2 regions of the Streptomyces sp. NPDC002619 genome follow, and region 1 is predicted to be linked to the other one. Evidence: riboswitches for the same ligand, from Rfam matches in the RefSeq annotation. Region 1 holds a riboswitch; the other holds the start of a gene.
What was found. A riboswitch is a leader RNA that binds a small molecule or an ion and turns the genes downstream of it on or off. The one in region 1 is predicted to bind S-adenosylmethionine.
Positions count from the first base shown of each region.

Region 1 (7,352 bases):
GGACCGCCCGCGCAACGCCCCGACCCGCACCGGCATCGGTGTCGCCTGGATGACGGTGTACATGACGCTGCTCGTCGGCGGCGGCAACGACCTGTGGGCCACGCACTTCCACCTGTCGATCAACGCGGTGACCTGGTTCGTCCGGATCTTCTTCTTCGTCGGACCGGTCATCGCGTTCCTCCTCACCAAGCGGATCTGCCTCGGCCTGCAGCGCCGCGACAGGGAGAAGGTGCTGCACGGTCGCGAGACCGGCATCATCAAGCGACTGCCGCACGGTGAGTTCATCGAGGTGCACGAGCCGCTCAGCCAGGAGCAGCTGCACACCCTCACGGCCCACCACCAGTACGAGCCGGCCGCGATCGGCGCGACGGTCGACGAGAACGGTGTCGAGCGCAAGGTGAAGGGCCCGGAGAAGCTGCGCGCGAAGCTCAGCGACGCCCTCTACGGCGAGGACTCCCAGATCACGAAGCCCACCGTCGAGGAGTACAAGGAGATCACGAGCGGCCACGGCCACCACTGATCGCTGCGCACGCCACACCACGGTCGAAGGGCCCCGTCCGGTGTTCGGACGGGGCCCTTCGCCGTGTCCGGGGGTCGATAGGGTGGAGGCGGCTTGTACGTGTCCGTGAGCACGTTTCACGAGCACGTTTCCACGATCACGTTTCTACGAACCAGGAGCGGCTGATGAGCGCTGTGACCCCCGCTGGAGGCGACACCGCGGCGGGCCGTTCCTGGCCCGCCGTCCTGAACGCACTGCTCGCCGGGCAGGACCTGAGCGCCGGTGACACGGCGTGGGCGATGGACCGCATCATGAGCGGGGAGGCCGCCGACGCCCAGATGGCGGGCTTCCTGGTGGCCCTGCGGGCCAAGGGGGAGACGGTCGAGGAGATCACCGGTCTCGTCGAGGCGATGTACGCCCACGCGCGACCGCTGCACATCCCGGGACCGGCCGTCGACATCGTCGGTACGGGCGGCGACATGGCCAAGACGGTCAACATCTCCACGATGTCCTCCATCGTGATCGCGGGGACCGGCGCGAAAGTCGTCAAGCACGGCAACCGGGCGTCGTCCTCGGCGAGCGGCTCGTCCGACGTGCTGGAGCAACTCGGCATCAACCTGGACCTGTCGCCCGAGCGGGTGGCCGAGGTGGTGGAGGAGGCCGGGATCACCTTCTGTTTCGCGGCCAAGTTCCACCCCTCGATGCGGTTCGTCGGCGGGGTCCGGCGGGACCTCGGGATTCCGACCTCGTTCAACCTGCTGGGCCCGCTGACCAACCCCGCCAGGGTCGCCTCCTCGGCCATCGGCTGCTTCGACACCCGGATGGCCGGGCTCATGGCGGGCGTGCTCGCCGAGCGCGGCTCGTCCGCGCTGGTGTTCCGCGGGGACGACGGCCTCGACGAGCTGACGACCACCGCCACCTCCCGGGTGTGGGTCGTACGGGACGGCAAGGTCACCGAGGAGGCCTTCGACCCGCGGGACGTCGACCTCGAGCTGGTGCCGGTGGAGGCCCTGCGGGGCGCCGACCCGGCCTACAACGCCGGCGTCGCCCGGCGCCTCCTGGACGGCGAGACGGGCCCCGTCCGGGACGCTGTACTGCTGAACTCGGCGGCGGCACTCGTGGCCCTGGAGCCGGGGGACGGACCGCTGGCGGGCCAGATCCGGGCCGGGATGGAGAAGGCCGCGGAGTCGATCGACTCCGGCGCGGCGAAGAGGACGCTCGAGCGCTGGGCCGCCGCGAGCAACGCGTAGCGCTTCACCGGTCGATGTCCCGCGATCCGGATACGGGTTGCGGGACATCGATCACTTCGCATAGGTTCTTGATCAGGTCATGAGTGACAGTCATGAGGCCCCGGCCGACTGTCCGGCAACCCTCCGTCCGTGGCGGGGTGCCCCGGGTGAAGACCAGGCCGTAGGCAGAGAGGTCTACGGCAAGCGCGGACCCCTCGCACTCGTTTGAGTGAACACAGCCAGGGGTCCTGGTCGTTCGAGGGAGTCTCCCGTGAGCAAGCGAATGCGATAGGGCCGCCGAGCCCCGCTCCGTGTACCCCTTTTTTTTCACCTCACCCGCGCTGAGCGATGCCCGCTCGCGCGGTGGCTGTGTCCTTTCTTCGGGGTGCCCCCCAAACCCCCTCACCTGCCTTCACGGGAGTTCCGTCATGTCCGTCGTCACCGCTGCCGCCGACCAGAGCGTCTGCGTCCCGCTGCCCGTTCTGGGCCGTGATGTCACCGTCCCGCTCGTCACCGGCGGCGACGTCACCTATGCCGCCCTCGACTACGCGGCCAGCGCCCCCGCGCTCCAGCGCGTCTGGGACGACGTGGCCGCGTACGCCCCCTATTACGGCAGCGTCCACCGCGGCGCCGGCTACCTCTCCCAGCTCTCGACCGACCTGTTCGAGAACGCCCGCAAGACGGTCGCCGAGTTCCTCGACTGCCGCGCTTCCGACCAGGTGATCTTCACCCGCTCGACGACCGACTCCCTGAACCTCCTGGCTGTCGTGCTCCCGACCGACTGCCAGGTCTTCGTCTTCGAGACCGAGCACCACGCGAGCCTTCTGCCCTGGAAGAACGCGCAGGTCACCTACCTCGACGCGCCTCGCACCCCGCGTCAGGCCGTCGAGACCCTGGAGCGCGCCCTCGCCGACCGCGACCCCCACGGCCCGGCCCTGGTCTGCGTCACCGGCGCCTCGAACGTCACGGGCGAGCTGTGGCCCGTACGCGAGCTGGCCGCCGCCGCCCACGCGCACGGCGCCCGCATCGTGCTCGACGCCGCCCAGCTGGCTCCGCACCACCCGGTGTCGGTGCGCGACCTGGACGTCGACTGGGTCGCCTTCTCCGGCCACAAGCTGTACGCCCCCTTCGGCTCCGGCGTCCTCGCGGGTCGCGCCGACTGGCTCCAGGAGGCGGAGCCGTACCTGGCCGGTGGCGGCGCCAGCCGCAAGGTCACCCGGCGCGTGGACGGGGGAGTGGCCGTGGAGTGGCACGACAGCGCCGCCCGGCACGAGGCAGGCTCCCCTAACGTCATTGGCGCCTACTCGATCGCGTCGGCCTGCAAGGCGCTCACCGAGGCCGGCTTCGACACCCTGGTGGCCCGTGAGCGGCACCTGATCGAGAAGGTCCGGGCGGGCCTCGCCGAGGTCCCCGAGGTGCGCGTCCTGTCCCTCTTCGGCGACGACGCCCCGCGCGTGGGCGTGCTGTCCTTCGTGGTCGAGGGCTGGAACAGTTCGCACTTCGCCGCCGCGCTCTCCGCCGAGCACGGCATCGGCGTCCGCGACGGCCTCTTCTGCGCCCACCCCCTGGTCCGCACCCTGCTGGGCAGCGCCCCCGAGACCCAGGGCGAGTGCGGCGCCCCCGAGGCGAACCCGGGGGAGAAGTCCCTCAACGCGATCCGAGTGAGCTTCGGTGCGGGCACCCCGGATGAGCACGTGGAGCGCTTCGTCGACGCGGTGAAGGAGCTGGTCCGCGAGGGCGCGAAGTGGCAGTACCACACGGAGAACGGCCGCTGCGTCCCGGCGGTGTGAGGTTCTGACGGTGCCGTGAGGCGGTGTTCAGCCGGTCAGGAGTCGAGTCCGATGGCGAACGCCGCCTCGAGGTCATGCTGCGAGTACGTCCGGAACGCGACATGCGTGTCCGTACCCTCCACCCCCGGAATCTTGCTGATCCGCCCGGGAATGACCTCCGCGAGATCCTCGTGCTGCCGCACACGCACCATCGCGATCAAGTCGTATGTACCGGTGACGGAGAAGACCTCGCTCACCGAATCCAGCGAAGCGATCTGCTCCGCGATCTCGGGGATCCGGTCCACGCTGGTCTTGATGAGGACGATCGCGGTGATCACGGCTGGTTCTCTCCCTCGGGAGCCGGAGCTGGGGCGGCCTTCACTTTAGTCCCACGTCCGAACCGCACCCACGCGAAGACGAAGCCCAGCGAGAAGCCCACCAGGTGGGCCAGATAGGCGACCCCCGGCCCGGACGACGCCTGTCCTGCCGCCAGCCACTGCAGCGCCGCCCAGAACGGCAGCACGACCCACGCGGGGAAGCGCAGCGGGAGGAAGAACAGGAACGGGAGCAGACTGGTGACACGGGCGCCGGGGAACAGGAACAGGAACGCGCCGAGCACCGCCGAGATCGCTCCGGACGCACCCACCAGGGACTGCTGGGAGGCGGCGTTGGCGGCCGCGTAGCCGAGCAGTGCCAGATAGCCGCAGCCGACGTAGAACAGGGTGAACTGCACCCGGCCCATCCGCTCCTCGGTCATCGCTCCGAAGACATAGAGGAAGAGCATGTTGCCGAGCAGATGCACCCAGCTGCCGTGCACGAACAGGGCCGTGGCCGGGGTGAGGGCCTCCCGGGCGGGCCCGTCGAACAGGTTCGCCGGGACCACGCCCCAGTGGCGGAAGTACGCCCGCTGCGCGGCGAGCAGCTCGTCACCGGTGCCGTACGCCGGATTGAGCCCCGCCGCCGGGCCGATCACGAAGATCAGACAGCACACGGCGATCAGGGTGTACGTCATCGGTGCCGATGAGCCTCGCGGGGTCCTGAAGGTCCGGTCGGCCGCCCTGTTCCAGTTGCTGATCATGAACACAGAGCATGACGTAACGGGACGCACTGGCACAGACTGCCTCGCCGCCATGGATGGATGGACGGCGGGTACCCGCCAGGCCGTAGGGTTACGAGCCACACGCGTCGGGGAGTCGACGTGTCAAGGACACTAGAAGGAAGCGAACAGCCACGATGCCGGTTCCCCTGCCGACCGCCACGACGCGGTGGCGCTGCACCCTCTGCGGCAACCTTACGCGCTTCGACGTGACCCGTGCGTCGAAGGTCGTGGAGTACGTCCACCTCGACCTGGCTGGTGAACCGAAGGTCGAGGAGCGCGAGGTGCTCAGTGAGAGCATCGAGTCGGTGCGCTGCCGTTGGTGCAACGCGGTGGATCAGGTGGAACTCGTGGACAGGCCGGGCGCCGACTCCTGAGCGAAGGAGGCGGCCTCGCACAGGTGATGGGGTGTGACGGATGGTGGAGACCGCAGGCGGGGGGCCGGGCGACGGCACCGCCGAGGTGCTTGACCGTCCGCTGCCCGACGGGGTGCGTCGGCGTGTCGTGCAGATCGTGTCGGACGGCTTCGGCGGGCTGACGGTTGGTGAACTGCCCGCCCAGTTGCGGCAGTATGCCCGCTTCGCACCTAATCGCCGGGCAAAGTTCGCGGGCAACGCCATGGCCGCGGCCCTGGAGACCGACACGCTGTTCCGGCAGCGCATCGGCGAGAAGCTGAGAGAGGCCCAGCCGGAACTCGCCGGCGCCCTCGACTCCGGCTCGCCGCCCCCGGCCGCGGATCCGCTCGACGTGGCGGCCGCGGCCTATGTATTGCGCCCCGCGGGCTGGGTGAAGCTCGTCACCGCTGCCGGCGAGGAGGCCCAGCGCGCGCACGCCGAGCGCGCCGACGAGGAGAGCCGGGCCGAGCTGGAGCGGCTGCGCGAGGAGCTGGACCGGGCCCGCGAGCAGACCCGTACCGAGACCGAACGGCTGCGCGGTGAGCTGGAGTCGGCGAAGAAGGAAGCCGAATCGCTTCACCGCAAGCTCCGGGCGGCCCTCAGTGACGTCAAGCGGGGCGAGGCCGCGCTGCGCAAGACGCAGGCCGAGATGGAGTCCGCACGGGCCGAGGGGCAGGCGCAGGTGTCCGCCGCCGAGAGTGAGGCCCGGCGCCTCAAGGCCCGCCTGGGAGAGGCGGAAGCCGCCCTGGAGGCCACCCGGAGAGCGGCTCGCGAGGGCCGCAGCGTCGAGGACATGCGCCTCAGGCTGCTGCTCGACACCGTGCTCGACGCGACTCAAGGGCTGCGCAGGGAACTGGCGTTGCCGCCCGTCTCGGTGCGCCCCGCCGAGACCGTGGATGCGGTCGAACCGGGACGAATGACCCCGAAGGACATCGCCGCGCGGGCCCTGTCCGAGCACGACCCCGCGATCCTCGACCAGCTTCTCGCCCTGCCGCAGGCGCACTTGGTCGTCGACGGCTACAACGTCACCAAGACCGGCTATCCCCAGATGCCGCTCGAGAAGCAGCGCCTGAGGCTGCTCGGTCAGCTCTCGCAGCTCGCCGCGCAGACCGGCGCGGAGGTGACGTGCGTCTTCGACGGCGCCGAGCTGGCCGCGCCGGTGCTGCTCGCCCCGCCGCGCGGTGTGCGGGTGCTGTTCTCCAGGCCGGGTGTCACCGCGGACGAGCTGATCCGCCAACTGGTGCGCGCCGAACCGCCGGGCCGCCCGGTGATCGTCGTGTCGACCGACCGCGAGGTGGCCGACGGGATCGCGAAGGCTGGTGCCCGACCCGTCGCCTCTGCGGTGCTTCTCAAGCGACTGTCGTGAAGGTCAACGTACGGGCCTAATGCCCGAATTGATCCGTCTTGTACGCCACCCAGTGTCAAGTGGGCATCACGGCATGTGAGTTGTGTGCAAAGAATGCATGGTGTGACGAGATTTTTCGCGTGAGGATTTGAACTGATCACAGCAAGGTCACTAGGGTCGGGCTTCGAACCTCCGCACGGGTGATCACTCAAAAGAAGGAGCCCGTCTCCGTGGCGTCCCACCGTCGACCCAAGCAGCCCAGTCGCACGCGCGTGACCGTGCTGACCACCGCAGCCGCCGCTGCCGTCGCTCTGAGTGCGCAGGCCGCCAACGCGGCGCCCAGCGAGAAGCCGAGCAAGAGCGAGGTCAAGGCGAAGGTCGACAAGCTGTACCAAGAGGCGGAGCAGGCCACCGAGAAGTACAACGGGGCCAAGGAGAAGCAGGAGAAGCTCCAGAAGGAGATCTCCACCATCCAGGACAACGTGGCCCGCGGCCAGGAGGAGCTCAACAAGCTGCGCGACGGCCTGGGTTCGCTGGCCACCGCCCAGTACCGCTCCGGCGGCATAGACCCGTCCGTCCAGCTCTTCCTCTCGTCCGACCCGGACAGCTTCCTCGACAAGGCGTCCACGCTCGACCAGTTGAGCGGCCAGCAGGTCGAGGCTCTGAAGAAGATTCAGGACAAACAGCGCGAACTCGCCCAGGAGCGGACCGAGGCCACCGAGAAGCTCAAGGACCTCGCCTCCACCCGCACCGAGCTCAAGAACAAGAAGAACGAGGTCCAGGGCAAGCTCGCCGACGCGCAGAAGCTGCTCAACACCCTGACCGCCGCGGAGAAGGCGGCGCTCGCCGCCGAGCAGGCCCGCGCCAGCCGCTCCTCCGCCGCGCGCGTCGACCTCGGCAACACCGGCTCCGCCTCCGGCCGCGCCGCCGCGGCTTTCTCGGCCGCCCAGAGCCGAATAGGCTCGCCCTACGTCTACGGCGCCTCCGGCCCGTCCTCCTTCGACTGCTCGGGCCTGACC
Region 1 is NZ_JBIAQV010000005.1:289,925-297,276, reverse strand. It holds gene ACFYXB_RS12430 (cytochrome bc complex cytochrome b subunit) at 1-520, shown strand, start outside; gene trpD (anthranilate phosphoribosyltransferase) at 685-1,749, shown strand; SAM riboswitch class IV at 1,825-1,941, shown strand; gene ACFYXB_RS12420 (aminotransferase class V-fold PLP-dependent enzyme) at 2,157-3,518, shown strand; gene ACFYXB_RS12415 (Lrp/AsnC family transcriptional regulator) at 3,554-3,835, opposite strand; gene ACFYXB_RS12410 (rhomboid family intramembrane serine protease) at 3,832-4,575, opposite strand; gene ACFYXB_RS12405 (hypothetical protein) at 4,731-4,970, shown strand; gene ACFYXB_RS12400 (NYN domain-containing protein) at 5,011-6,354, shown strand; gene ACFYXB_RS12395 (NlpC/P60 family protein) at 6,564-7,352, shown strand, end outside.

Region 2 (7,352 bases), on a different contig from region 1:
GCACGCAACGCTGACGCGGATTCGGCGGACTTGCGCTGCGAGCGTGCGCTGGGCGGGAGTCGGCGGCGGGCCGGGCAGCGCGGTTGTGCGTGTGCTGGGGGCGGGCGCGGGGTTCGGCACGATGTGAGCTCCGGCACGTGCGCTGGGCGGGTGCTGTGGGGTGCGTGGCGGGGCGGTGCAGCTGTCCGGTCGACATGCTGCTGGGTTTGCGGCGGGGGTGCGGCGGGGTGAGCGCAGAGATCCGGCCGACCTGCGCCGCCGCGCGTGCTGCTGGCCTCACCTGGATAGGGTCGCCGTATGGGCATCCACAGGACGGACTCGACGGAGGCGGCGGACCCGTTGCCGACCCCGGCCACCCAGGCAGGACGCGAAGGGCTGGCGGCGCTGCTCGCCCGGCCCCGCACCGCCGTGATCGGCCTCGACTTCGACGGGACGCTCGCGCCGATCGTCCCGGACCCCGACCAGGCCCGCGCCCACCCGGACGCCGTACCCGCGCTCGCCGCCCTCGCCCCGAAGGTGGCCTCCGTCGCGGTGGTCACCGGCCGCCCGGCCGGGGTGGCCGTCCGCTACGGCGGCTTCGCCGGCGTCCCCGGCCTGGAACACCTCGTCGTCCTCGGCCACTACGGCGCCGAACGCTGGGACGCGGTCTCCGGCACCGTCACCGCCCCCGCCGCGCACCCCGGCGTCGCCGGCGTGCGCGCCGAACTGCCGGGCTTCCTCGACAGCATCGGCGCCTGGCACGGCACCTGGATCGAGGAGAAGGGGCGGGCCGTCGCCGTCCACACCCGCCGGGCGGACGACCCCCAGGCCGCGTTCGAGGCCCTGCGCGGCCCCCTCACCGACCTCGCCACCCGGCACGGCCTGATCGTCGAGCCCGGCCGCCTGGTCCTCGAACTCCGCCCGCCCGGCATGGACAAGGGCGTCGCCCTCCTCGAACACTTCCGTGCCACCGCCGCCGAGTCGGTCCTCTACGCCGGCGACGACCTGGGCGACCTCCCCGCCTACGCCGCGGTCGACAAACTCCGTTCCGACGGCGTCCCCGGCCTGCTGGTGTGCAGCGGCAGCACGGAGGTCACGGAACTGGCCGAACGGGCGGACATCGTGGTGAACGGCCCGGAGGGGGTCGTAGACCTGCTGAGGAGCCTGGCGGCCGAACTGCCCCAGCCATAACTGCGGGCAGTCGTGCCTCCGCCACTCTTCGAGCGGGGGGACCCCCGGGCGGCACGGGTGGGCGATGGGAGTCCCCCGCTCGAGCGAAGCCGAGAGTGGGGGAGGCACCCCGCAAGCGCGGGCAAGCGAACCCACCCCCGCCCAGCCCCAGCCCCAGCGCCGGGCGCCCCGCGATCAGCCGTCCAGCGCCCCCAGCTGATCCAGAAACCACTGCGCAGGCGGCAACGCCGTAGCCGCCGCAGCGAGCCGCTTCGTACGCTCCGCCCGCTCCCCGAACGGCATCGTGAGCGCCTGCTGCAGCGCATCCGCCGTACCCACCACGTCGTACGGGTTCACCGTGATCGCGTCCTCGCCCAGCTCCTCGTACGCCCCCGCCTCCCGCGACAGCACCAGCGCACACCCCTCGTCCGAGACCACCGGCACCTCCTTGGCGACCAGGTTCATGCCGTCCCGGATCGGGTTCACCAGGGCCACGTCCGCGAGCCGGTACGCGGCCAGCGAGCGCGCGAAGTCGTCCTTCAGGTTCAGCAGCACCGGGGTCCAACCCGGCGTTCCGTACCGGGAGTTGATCTCGTCCGCGAGGCGTGCCACCTCCGCCGTGTAGTCCCGGTAGACGGCCAGGTCCTGACGGGAGGGATACGCGAACGCGACGTGCACGACCCGCTCGCGCCACTCCGGATGGTCGTCGAGCAGCTGCCGGTACGCCAGCAGCCCCCGCACGATGTTCTTCGACAGCTCGGTGCGGTCGACCCGCACGATCGTCTTCCGTCCCTCACCGATCTCCGCCCGCAGCGCCGCCATCCGCTCGGCGACGTCCGGCTCGTGCGAGCGCTTGCGCAGAAAGTCCGCGTCCGCGCCGAGCCCGTGCACGCCGATGCGCGTGCCGGACGGGATGCCGGGGCCCAGGACCGCGTGACAGCAGTCGGTGAACGCGTCCGCCCAGCGCCGGGTGAGGAACGCCGCCCGGTCCGCGCCCAGGATCCCGCCGAGCAGCTCGGCCGCGATGTCGTCCGGCAGCAGCCGGAAGTAGTCCGGCGGCGCCCACGGGGTGTGCGAGAAGTGGCCGATGCGCAGGTCGGGCCGCAGCTGCCGGAGCATCCGTGGCGCCAGGGCCAGGTGGTAGTCCTGGATCATCACCGCCGCGCCCTCGGCCGCCTCCTCGGCCAGCGCCTCGGCGAACGCCCGGTTGTAGGCCTGGTACGACGCCCACTGCCGCCGGAACTCCGCGTCGAAGACCGGCTCCAGCGGGGTCTGGTACAGCATGTGGTGCACGAACCACAGCACGGAGTTGGCGATCCCGTTGTACGCGTCGGCGTGTACGTCCGCCGGAATGTCCAGCATCCGCACGCCCGGCTCGGCGACCCCGCGCCGTACCGCCTCGCGGTCGCCGTCACCGAGCGCGGCGCACACCCATAGCGCGTCCGCGTCCGGCCCGATCGCGGAGAGCCCGGACACCAGCCCGCCGCCACCCCGCTTGGCGTGCAGCGAGCCGTCCTCGCGCACGCCGTACGAGACCGGGCCGCGGTTGGAGGCGACCAGAACCCGGGCAGCGTGAGTGGAAGCCATCGGTCTCCTAGCGAGGGGCACATACTTCAGCCGACTGGGAACTTGATCTCCCTTGCCCGTGCTACTTTCCCTGAATCCCGTACAGGGATCGGTTCGGGCTGGACCGCAATCCTCGGATTGGAAGCCCCTTCCTTCGGGCAGGGAGCGGAGTCACAAGCCTCAACCTAGCCCGTCGTTGACGCGCTCAAACGTACGACGCGACGGTATACGAGGCTCTGGCGTCGTGCGCGTTTACAGCGTGACGCATACGTTGACGCCGCGTGGCGGAAGGTTCTGCCACCCGGCGAACGTGCTCACGCCACCCGGCGCGCGGCGTACTCCGCGATCTCCACCATCGGTGGCCGCTCCTCGGTGTCCACCGAGTACGTGCGCGGCTCGAAACCGTCCTCGCCCCGCTCGAACTGGGTGAGGGAAGGACGGATGAGATGCCCGCGCGCCAGCCTCAGTTGCGCGGTGCGGTAGATGGCGGCCGCCATCCGGCCCAGCGCCTGTCCGTCCTGGTGCCGATGCTTGCGCACGCCGACGTCGACCTGGGCCAGCGCGTCGAGCCCCACGAGGTGCAGGGCGTCGACCAGCATGCCCAGTTCGACGCCGTACCCGACGGGGAACGGCAACTGTTCCAGCAGCGAGCGGCGGGCCGCGTACTCGCCGCCGAGCGGCTGCACGAAACCGGCCAGCTGCGGCCAGTGCATGTTCAGCAGCGGGCGCGCCATCAGCTCGGTGACCCGGCCGCCCTGCTCCGCCGTCTTGCCGGAGGCGAGCTCATTCGACACAGTGCCGAGCGGACGGTCGTACATCGCCTTGACCAGGTCCACGTCCGGGTCGGTGAGCAGTGGGCCCACGATCCCGGAGACGAAGTCGGGAGAGAACTCCCGGAGGTCGGCGTCGATGAAACAGACGATGTCACCGGTGGTGACCAGCAGCGAGCGCCACAGCACCTCGCCCTTGCCGGGGACGGCGGGCAGGCGCGGAAGTATCTCGTCGCGGTGCACGACCCGGGCGCCCGCGGCGGCGGCCACCTGGGAGGTGCGGTCGGTGGAACCCGAGTCGACGACGACGATCTCGTCGACGAGCGGGACCTGCTGCATGAGATCGTGACGGATGACGGCGACGATGTCGCCGACCGTCTCCTCCTCGTTCAGCGCGGGCAGCACCACGGACACCGACTGGCCCGTACGCTGCTTCGCGGCCAGGATCTTGTGGAGCGAGCGGTCGGTCACGGACCAGGAGCGGGTGGCCAGCCAGCGCTCGACTTCTTCCAGCACAGTCAGCGGCTCCTCACTGTAGTGATCACACCTGGTGACTGACCGTGTGATCAATCTCGCGGTTCGGACGTCTATCTCAACTGTCCTGGCCTTCGGTTACAGTCTTGAACAACGCCGATGACCATCGCATGTCGGGGGTCATGAGCGTTTACAACCGCATACAGCTCATCCAGAGGGGCAGAGGGATACGGCCCGATGAAGCCCCGGCAACCCTCCAGTCGGTACTCGTAGATCACTGATCGCCCGCGAGGCTCCCGGCTAGGGAAGGTGCCAAATCCGTCTCACGGCGAGATGCGTCGTGAGGAAGATGAGGAGAAAGGGCCTCGCCTCACATGGCTGTGCAGACTGTTGCAACCACCACGAATCCCACGGTAGACCTCGGCCCCGCCGCGGCACTGAGCTGCCGGGAGTGCGGCCACCGGGTGCCGCTCGGACCGGTATTCGCCTGCGAGGAGTGTTTCGGCCCGCTCGAGATCGCGTACAACTTCTCGGCGTACGAAACCGAGGAGCTCCGCAAGCAGATCGAAGCGGGCCCCGCGAACATCTGGCGCTACGCGCCCCTGCTGCCCGTCCCCGCGGACGTGGCCGGCAAGCCGAACATCAACCCCGGCTGGACCCCGCTCGTCAAGGCCGACAACCTCGCCCGCGAACTCGGCGTGACCGGCGGCCTGTTCGTGAAGGACGACTCCGGCAACCCGACGCACTCCTTCAAGGACCGCGTCGTGGCCCAGGCGCTGGAGGCGGCGCGCGCCTTCGGCTTCACCACCCTCTCCTGCTCCTCGACGGGCAACCTGGCCGGTGCCGTCGGCGCCGCTGCCGCCCGCGCCGGCTTCCGCTCCTGCGTGTTCATCCCGCACGACCTGGAGCAGGGCAAGATCGTCATGGCCGCGATCTACGGCGGTGACCTCGTCGGCATCGAGGGCAACTACGACGACGTGAACCGCTTCTGCTCCGAGCTGATCGGCGACCCGGCCGGCGAGGGCTGGGGCTTCGTCAACGTCAACCTGCGGCCGTACTACGCGGAGGGTTCCAAGACCCTGGCGTACGAGGTCTGCGAGCAGCTCGGCTGGCGGCTGCCGGACCAGATCGTGGTCCCGATCGCCTCCGGCTCCCAGCTCACGAAGATCGACAAGGGTCTGCGGGAGCTGATCGAACTCGGTCTGGTCGAGGACAAGCCGTACAAGATCTTCGGTGCGCAGGCCGAGGGCTGCTCGCCGGTGTCGGTGGCCTTCAAGGAGGGCCACGACGTGGTCCGCCCGCAGAAGCCGGACACCATCGCCAAGTCCCTCGCCATCGGCAACCCGGCCGACGGCCCGTACGTCCTCGACATCGCGCGCCGCACCGGCGGGGCCGTGGAGGATGTGACGGACGAGCAGATCGTCGACGCGATCAAGCTGTTGGCGCGTACGGAGGGCATCTTCGCCGAGACGGCGGGTGGCGTGACGGTGGGCGTGACGCGCAAGCTGATCGAGACCGGCGTGCTCGACCCGACGAAGACGACCGTCGTCCTCAACACGGGCGACGGCCTCAAGACCCTTGACGCGGTGGCCGGCACCGGTCTGACCGCGACCATCCGCCCGAACCTGGACTCCTTCCGAGAGGCTGGCCTCGCATGAGCGTGACCGTTCGCATCCCGACCATCCTGCGTCCCTACACGGGTGGCAAGGCCGAGGTCCCCGCCGAGGGGGCGACCCTCGCCGCCGTCATCGCCGACCTGGAGAAGAACCACACCGGCATCGCCGCCCGTGTTCTGGACGACCAGGGCAAGCTGCGCCGCTTCGTCAACGTGTACGTCAACGACGACGACGTCCGCTTCGAGCAGGGCCTGGAGACCGTGACCCCGGACGGCGCAGGCGTGTCCATCATTCCGGCCGTTGCCGGCGGCTGACAGTTACCTTCGGTAACTACAGTTACCGGCTGTTCATCCGATTGCCCCCTCTGTGAGAGAAGCGGAGGGGGCAATTCAGTGTGGTTGAGCGCGGTACAGTTGGGGAACGTGCTGCCGATCCCCGGGTCGTAGGCCCCGGAATCATTCCGCGAGCCCGATAAGAAGTAGCCAAAGTGTGCGGGCTATTTGCGGCATTTGTGCCCTTTGTGGGGTCCGACTTGACCGGAATTCAGGCGAATTCTCGGCAGATTCCCGACCCCTGGCGTCCAGATTTCTCGTCCGATTGACCTGTTGCAGACGGCAGTTGGACAGATACATTCAGCCGCGGTCGACGCGTTCCGGCGCACGCCCCCAACCTTGGGGGGTGAGGTCTGACCCGGATCCGCGAAGTGTGGATCTGTGCAAGGGCCAGTAATAGGGGAGTTAGGCATGGCTCAGGGCACCGTCAAGTGGTTCAACGCGGAGAAGGGGTACGGCTTCATCGCGGTCGACGGTGGTGCGGACGTCTTCGTCCACTACAGCGCGATTCAGATGGACGGCTACCGCACCCTGGAAGAGGGCCAGCGGGTCGAGTTCGAGATCTCGCAGGGTCAGAAGGGCCCGCAGGCCGACATGGTTCGCGTCACCGCCTGAACATTCTCACACATGAAGGGTCCGTGCCCGGCAGGGGTACGGACCCTTCATGCTGTCCGCCGGTTCCGTGTCGTACCCGGCGCGATCCCTGGAGCCGCTTGCGCCCGCCCGTCACCCGACCACCACCCCTCATCGAGCCTGCTTCGTAGGCGCTTGCACTCGATGGGGTCGAGTGCTAATCATTGGCGTTAGCACTCTGAAGGTGAGAGTGACAAAGATGGACCGGGTCGGTGAGGCCCGCAGGCCGGGTGGGGCAAGGAACCACAAGGCCGGCGAGCCGTCCGTCGCGGGCGCGGGCGCGGTCCGAAGGAATCACCCCCAGTCCTGGAGGGACCACTTCACATGGCCAAGATCATCGCGTTCGACGAGGAGGCGCGGCGCGGCCTCGAGCGCGGCATGAACCAGCTCGCGGACGCCGTCAAGGTGACGCTCGGCCCCAAGGGCCGCAACGTCGTCCTCGAGAAGAAGTGGGGCGCCCCCACGATCACCAACGATGGTGTCTCCATCGCCAAGGAGATCGAGCTCGAGGACCCGTACGAGAAGATCGGCGCCGAGCTGGTCAAGGAAGTCGCCAAGAAGACGGACGACGTCGCCGGTGACGGTACGACCACGGCGACCGTTCTCGCCCAGGCCCTGGTCAAGGAGGGCCTGCGCAACGTAGCCGCCGGCGCCAACCCGATGGCCCTCAAGCGCGGTATCGAGAAGGCCGTCGAGGCCGTCTCCGCCGCCCTGCTCGAGCAGGCCAAGGACGTCGAGACCAAGGAGCAGATCGCCTCCACGGCCTCCATCTCCGCCGCCGACACCCAGATCGGCGAGCTCATCGCCGAGGC
Region 2 is NZ_JBIAQV010000022.1:64,749-72,100, forward strand. It holds gene ACFYXB_RS28740 (DUF3263 domain-containing protein) at 1-14, shown strand, start outside; gene otsB (trehalose-phosphatase) at 298-1,170, shown strand; gene ACFYXB_RS28750 (trehalose-6-phosphate synthase) at 1,345-2,736, opposite strand; gene ACFYXB_RS28755 (glucosyl-3-phosphoglycerate synthase) at 3,030-4,001, opposite strand; SAM riboswitch class I at 4,164-4,315, shown strand; gene thrC (threonine synthase) at 4,334-5,617, shown strand; gene ACFYXB_RS28765 (MoaD/ThiS family protein) at 5,614-5,889, shown strand; gene ACFYXB_RS28770 (cold-shock protein) at 6,319-6,522, shown strand; gene groL (chaperonin GroEL) at 6,865-7,352, shown strand, end outside.
Region 2: linked by a shared signal. The riboswitch ahead of thrC (threonine synthase) and the one ahead of ACFYXB_RS12420 (aminotransferase class V-fold PLP-dependent enzyme) in region 1 are both predicted to bind S-adenosylmethionine.